One region of the Pseudomonas promysalinigenes genome, then DNA from elsewhere that is predicted to be linked to it. Evidence: riboswitches for the same ligand, from Rfam matches in the RefSeq annotation. Region 1 holds a riboswitch; each other region holds the start of a gene.

Evidence for each region. A riboswitch is a leader RNA that binds a small molecule or an ion and turns the genes downstream of it on or off. The one in region 1 is predicted to bind cobalamin.
Region 2: it holds a riboswitch for cobalamin, as region 1 does, so the genes downstream of both, HU725_RS11635 (CbtB domain-containing protein) here and HU725_RS09215 (TonB-dependent receptor) in region 1, are expected to answer to the same signal.
Region 3: it holds a riboswitch for cobalamin, as region 1 does, so the genes downstream of both, cobO (cob(I)yrinic acid a,c-diamide adenosyltransferase) here and HU725_RS09215 (TonB-dependent receptor) in region 1, are expected to answer to the same signal.

What each region holds. Positions count from the first base shown of each region.
Region 1 is NZ_CP077094.1:2,022,893-2,025,151, forward strand. It holds gene HU725_RS09215 (TonB-dependent receptor) at 1-1,288, opposite strand, end outside; cobalamin riboswitch at 1,398-1,603, opposite strand; gene HU725_RS09220 (GNAT family N-acetyltransferase) at 1,638-2,207, opposite strand.
Region 2 is NZ_CP077094.1:2,567,339-2,569,597, reverse strand. It holds gene HU725_RS11640 (CbtA family protein) at 1-632, opposite strand, end outside; gene HU725_RS11635 (CbtB domain-containing protein) at 640-825, opposite strand; cobalamin riboswitch at 928-1,149, opposite strand; cobalamin riboswitch at 1,485-1,695, shown strand; gene cobW (cobalamin biosynthesis protein CobW) at 1,797-2,259, shown strand, end outside.
Region 3 is NZ_CP077094.1:1,238,950-1,241,208, reverse strand. It holds gene HU725_RS05760 (cobyrinic acid a,c-diamide synthase CobB) at 1-607, opposite strand, end outside; gene cobO (cob(I)yrinic acid a,c-diamide adenosyltransferase) at 604-1,215, opposite strand; cobalamin riboswitch at 1,335-1,555, opposite strand; gene HU725_RS05750 (C40 family peptidase) at 1,616-2,149, opposite strand.

The DNA.
Region 1 (2,259 bases):
GCTGCAAGCGGTTCTCGGCGAACAGGGCGAAAGTGTGGGTAGTGGACAGCGTCTGCGCACGGGTTGGCGAATCGCTATGGAACCAGCCAGCGGCTGGCTGCCATGGGTCGATGTAGTCTGCACCCACGTCGTTATAAGGCCGGTTGCTGTCGACGTTGAAGCGCACCTTGTTGTACTCGGCGCCAATCAGCGTCCTGCTTGGCAGCCCGAACAGCTGATGATCGAAGCTGAAGGTCTGGCGATCGCCAATCTGCTCCTGGTTGTGCCTGATTTGCAGGTAGCTCTGGCGCTCCAGTTGCTCTCGCGCTGCGTCCCAGCTGTAGTTCTCGGCATTGCGCCAGTGACGGCGGCTCTTGATGTAATACAGCTGGTTGCTGGCGCTGACGTGATCGGTCAGCGTCCAGTCGGTAGTCAAACGCGTCCACTCGTCGTGGTAGCGCTGCACATCGTTGCGAATGTTGTAGTTCTTCTTGCGCAGGCTGTTGCGGTAGTGGCCATCGATCAACGGCGTGCCGTAGTAATTGGCCGGCTGGGCGTCGCCCCGTTCGTGGGCGAGGGTGAAGCTGAGGTCCTCGCTGGCGTCAAAGCGCGCTGCGGCACTGAGCGCCAGGCTACGGGAATCTGTGCGGTCGACCCAGCCATTGCCCGCTTGCTGGTTGAGTGTCAGGCGGTAGCTCAAGCGCTCACTGAGGCTGCCGCCGCTGTCCAGGCCCAACTGCTGGCGATCCCAGGAGCCATAGCCCAGGCGCAGGTGGTTGCGAACCTCGCCAACCCATGGTTTTTTCGGGATTACGTTGATCACTGCCCCGGTGGCGCCCTCACCATACAGTACCGAGGCCGGGCCGCGAATCACATCGATCTGCTCGACCATCCACGGGTCGACCGGAAACGTCTGAGTGCCGGCCCCGGTGTACAGGCGCGCGCCGTCGAACAGGGTCATCACAGATCCATGGCCTGTGAAGCCGCGTGCTGACAGGCCAGTGCCGCCGTCGCCGGGGTTGCCGATGAAGGTGATGCCGGGCGATCGGGTCACTGCGTCCTGAACGGTGAGGTTATTGCGCTGCTCGATCTGGCTGGCCGTGATGCTGCTGGTACTGGCAGGTGTATCCAGGGCGCTGAGGTTCAGCCGCGAGCCGGCGTCAGTGGGGGTGGCCAGGTCGACGCGTTGTGGGTCACGGCTATCGGTGACAGCTGTGGAGGGGAGGTTCAGCACAGGTTCGTCGGCCAGTACTGGCAAGGTCACGGCCAAACAGGCCGCCAGGGGATGAAGCTTGATGAGTCGGGACATGTCGTTCCACTGCAGCAGGAATGAATGGATCCCGGTGGAAAACACGCAAAGGCGCACCGCGCACGCTGGCGCACACGCGGATACCGGCCTGCGCCCGCCCACCGCGGGTTGCCAAGTGAAGCTTCAGGCCGGTCTCCGGGCTTGCGAGGGGCGTGATACCTTCACCTTCCCATGCAGGCGCACAGTGGTGTATCGAAGGCATCGCTCGCTTACCGTTGCGGGGGCAGCGCCGGACTTGTCGTGAACCACGACGCACCGGCTTCCCGTTTCACCCTGCGCACGGCGGCGCAGGGCACCTGAAACTGGCGCGCATCTGACCATCGAATGGCCGGCGCGTCAAATCCGTGAATCAGCGCCCGCGACGGCGCGATACGCGCGCCTCAATATTTTTGCGTCCGATCAACAGGGCTGGTTTCTCTACCACCGGTTCATCGGCCAGCCATTTGTACATCACCAGGCAATCGACCAGGCCAAGGCGGGCGTGGCGGTAGGCTTTGGGCAGGCGGCCAACGGTTTCGAAGCCTAGCTGCGTCCACAGCGCCACAGCCACTTCGTTGCTCGCGACGACCGAATTGAACTGCAGCGCCAAAAACCCTTCCTGTCGCGCCAGTTTCTGGGAATGTTCGCACATCAGCCTTGCTACGCCCCGCCCGCGGGCAGCCTCGCAGACCATGTAACCGCAGTTGCCCACATGGGCGCCTGGGCCGGCAGCATTGGCCTTGAGGTAGTAGGATCCAAGCAGTTCACCGTCTTCTTCAGCCAGCAGCGTGTGCAGGGGCAGGTGCAGCCATAGCTGGCGTGCCTGCTCGAATGTCAGGTCAGGGTCGTAGGCATAGGTTTCACGGGCCTGGGCGATGGCCTGGAAAGTTGGCCAGAAACGCTCGAAGTCTTCCGGCGTCATGGGGCGGATATGGATCATGGCGGTTCCTGCAGTGGCTAGGCCGCCAAGTCTGGTTGGCGCGGCGCCGACG
Region 2 (2,259 bases), 540 kb from region 1:
GCTGCGTTGGTCAGCCAGGAGGCGATCTTGAACTGGGTTTCCAGGGCTTGCGGCGCCAGGCTCTCGTGAACGTCGGGCTGTGGCGCCCCGATCACATGGGGCACTACCAGCAAGACGGCACCTAGCGCCTTGAGCAGGCCATGGCGGGCGAATACCAGCAGTGCCAGGCCGGTGGCGGTGGCGGCGGCCGTGCCGATCCACCAGCTCTGGCGCTGACCCAGATCCGCAGCGGCGGTGCCGGGTAATTCTGGCGGCAAGCCCAGGGTGGGGGCCAGGCAGAACACGGCAAAACCGGCCAACCCCCAGAGCGCCCCAGTGCTGGTGCGGCCTGGTTCGCGCAGGCTGTAAAGGGCGGCGAGGATCAGTGCGAAGCCGACCGCAACCACCAGGTTGCCGCCCGTCGTGGAGAGGATGCGCTGCCAACCATCTTCTGGCGACCAGGCTTCTTCACTGTGGCTGTGCCCGGCGTTCGCCTCTGCGTCATGGCTATGGTGCTCGGCGCTAGGGGCGGCAGTTTCATAGGTTTCCGCTTGGAGGATCAGTGGTGCGACCCAGAAGCTTTGCAGCACTGTCAGCAGCAAGGCTGCGAGCAGGCCGCTGAACCCGGCGGTGCTGGCGATACGCTTGATCATGATGGCCTCAGTGGCAAGGGAAGGCGGCGCTGTGGCGGGTGTCGTGTGCGGCGTTGTGCACGGCCTCTATGTGCGAGAAGCCGGCAAAATACACTAGGCACAGACCTAGAAGGCTGGCGCCTATAGCGATGGCCATGCGTTGGCTGAGGGAAACCTGTGTAGCGATGCTGTGATTGGCGCTGGTGACTGGCATGATGCGATCCTCTGCTTTGCTTTTGTCAGTGCAATGGGCACGAGCGCGGCAGCCCCGGTTGCCAGACAACCAGGGGGATGCGACAGCGCCCGCCCACCGCGGGGTGTTCATGAGCGCCAGGCCGGTCTCCGGGCTTGCGAGGAGGAGCATGGCTCCTTGAAAAGCATCACCTTCCCATGCACTACGCACTGGCACAGTGGTCTTGATGCTTCGCTCGCTTACCGTTGCGGGGGCAGCATCGGGTTTGCCTGGCCCTGGCGAGGGCCTGAGACGCACCGATTTCCCGTTTCACCCCAAGGGGGCACCTGACGCAAGGCATAAGGAGAGCACGGGGCGGTGGTGGCGTCAAATCCAATAAACCGGCTCGCGCTTGCGCTCGCTTCAACACCTGCAATTCTTGCTCTTGCTCTTGCTCTTGCTCTTGCTCTTGCTCTTGCTCTTGGCTTTTGCTTCTAAGCGCACGGTAGTTCAGGCGACACAGATTGCGACTTCAGGAGGCCGGAGTGAGGCCTCCTGAAGTCGCATTCGGCGCTTGCTGAACTACCGCGCGCTTAAAAGCAAAAGCAGAGGAGGGCAAAAGCAATGCAACAGCAGGGCAAAACAAGGCCAAATGCCTATGCAGGAGCGTGGACGATAGTTGACCACCTGCCACCCCCCGCGTAGCCTTGCTGCTTCGAGGTTCTTCGGCCAGGCCGAAGCTAAGACGGGAACGCGGTTGAAGCCGCGGCTGCCCCCGCAACTGTAGGCACCGACAATGGATCGACACAGCCACTGCGCCAACGCGCGGGAAGGCGTCCATCCGCCACTAAGCCGTTCGCACGGCAATGGTACGGTGCAAGCCAGGAGACCTGCCTCGTTCACGATTTCGACTTTCAACCGGGCGGGGTGATCCGGTGGCGAACGAGCCCGGCCAGCTTGGCCTGCGGCTATCGTCCCGTGTGCCCGCGCTAACCTGCCAAGGGCAACACGACATGAAAACATTGGCCAAGCTCCCCGTCACTATCGTTACAGGCTTCCTCGGCTCAGGCAAAACCACGCTGCTGCGCCACATGCTCGATAACGCCCAAGGCCGCCGCATCGCGGTCATCGTCAACGAGTTCGGTGAGCTGGGCATCGACGGCGAAATCCTCAAACAGTGCAGTATCGGTTGCACCGAAGAAGAAGCCAGCGGCCGCGTTTATGAGCTTGCCAACGGCTGCCTGTGCTGCACGGTCCAAGAAGAATTCTTCCCCGTCATGCGTGAACTCGTGGCGCGTCGCGGCGACCTTGATCACATCCTCATCGAAACCAGCGGCCTGGCCCTGCCAAAGCCGTTGGTACAAGCCTTCCAGTGGCCAGAAATTCGCAATGCCTGCACCGTCGACGCGGTCATCACTGTGGTCGATAGCCCAGCCGTGGCCGCTGGCACCTTCGCTGCCTACCCAGAACAAGTCG
Region 3 (2,259 bases), 780 kb from region 1:
GGCGGGCATCGAGGTCATTCAACTCGCTGGCCTGGACCAACCCCAGGTGCCGGCTGGGCAACTCGATGCCACGCTCGCGCGACAGGCCGCCATACCAGCGCAGGCCCTCGGTCAGGCTACCTTCGAGCAATTGCGCGTGACGTAGGCTGCCGACACGGTTGGCCAGTACGCCAGCGAAGGGCAGGTCGGCCTGGTAACGTGCCAGGCCCAATGCCAGGGCGCCAAAAGTTTGGGCCATGGCCGTGCCATCGATGACCGCCAACACCGGCACTCCAAAGTGTCGTGCCAGATCGGCACTCGATGGGGTGCCGTCGAACAGGCCCATCACGCCTTCGATCAAAATCAGGTCTGCCTCTTGTGCGGCTTGCCACAGCAACCGACGGCTCTCCTGAGCACCGATCATCCACAGATCGAGCTGGTACACCGGGGCACCACTGGCGCGCTCGAGGATCATCGGGTCGAGAAAGTCCGGGCCGCATTTGAATACCCGTACCTTGCGGCCCAGGTTACGGTGCAAGCGGGCCAAGGCCGCGGTCACGGTAGTCTTGCCCTGGCCAGAGGCAGGTGCCGCGATCAGCACCGCTGGACAGCTGCGGGGTTCACTCACAATTCGACGCCCTTCTGTGCGCGGACCCCGGCCTGGAAGGCATGCTTGAGCATGCCCATCTCGGTGACGGTATCGGCCAGCTCGACCATTTCAGGCTTGGCCGCGCGACCGGTGACGATCACATGCTGCATCGGTGGCCGGGCCTGAATGTCAGTGAGCACCTGGTCCAGGTCGAGATAGCCGTGCTTGAGCGCGATATTGAGCTCGTCGAGCACTACGAACTGCACGTTCGGGTCTTGCAGCAGCTGGCGCGAGACCGCCCATGCCGCCTGGGCGGCAGCGATGTCACGCTGACGATCCTGGGTTTCCCAAGTGAAGCCCTCACCCATCACGTGGTAGCGCACCTGCTCGGGGAAGCGACGGAAGAACAGCTCCTCGCCAGTGCTGTTGCGGCCTTTGATGAACTGCACCACCCCGCACTGCATGCCATGGCCCAGGGCACGGGCAAGCATACCGAACGCCGAGCTGCTCTTGCCCTTGCCGTTGCCGGTGAGCACCAGCAGCAAGCCGCACTCGTTGGGGGAATTGGCGATGCGCTCGTCGATGACCGCCTTCTTGCGCTGCATACGCGCCAGGTGGCGCTCGTCGCGTTCGGTGAATTCGCTCATGGAAGGTTCTCCGCAGGCTGCGGCCACGTGGGCAGTGGCGGCAGGTAAAAGGCGGGCAGACGGAGAACGCGCAGCAGCCACGGCCGAGGCCGCGATGCACCGCACATCACCCTCCGTGATGCCGTTGGCAGTATCAGGCCGGTCTCCGGGCTCATGAGCGGGCCGTGGGCCCAGGGCTACGCGCCTTCCCGGGTGTTCACACCCAGTGGCACTGCGCGGCCGTCACTCATTTACCGTTGCGGGGGCAGCGCCGGAATCGCGCCATGCTGGCGACCACCGGCTTCCCAGTTTCACCCTGCCCAGTCGAAGCTGGCAGGGCACCTGAAACACGCCGCGAAGGTTAGAGGGTTGCACCGGGACCGTCAATCGGCGTGGCCATGCAGAGGAACCCGGTGTTCCCTCAGCGATTCTGCGCCAGGTGCTCCTGGGGAATCACACGCTTGGCCTGCAGATAGGCTTTGGCCCAGTAGCTGTTGGACAGGTAATCCAAGCGTACGGTACCGCCAGTGGAAGGCGCGTGCACGAAGCGCCCTTCGCCCACATAAATGCCCGCGTGACTCACTTGCGAACCGCCGGCAGTGGCGAAGAACACCAGGTCGCCCGACTGCAAGGCGTTGATGCTCACCGTGGGCGCGCGCATCACGATCATCTCGCGGGTCGAACGTGGCAGGCTGATACCAGCAGCATCGCGGTACACGTAACCGATAAGGCCACTGCAATCGAACCCGGAATCCGGTGTATTGCCACCCCAACGGTAAGGCGTACCCACCAGGCCGATAGCACGGATCAACACGTCGTCAGCCAGCGGCGAGCCCTCTGGCTGGCTGTAGGTGATGGTGGGCTGAACCACAGGCGCAGGCGCCGGGGCACGGCTAGAACAGGCGGCAAGTAAAGCCACCATGGAAAGGAATGCGAAGCGCGCCATCATCTTCATGGCCAGAACTTCCTGTCAAAGACCGACCGGCCGGAGCCGAAAAGAGTTGAGAATTTAGATTAGACGCTTTCTGTAAATGCGCACGGCGGCGAGCTTTTTTTATCAAGCAA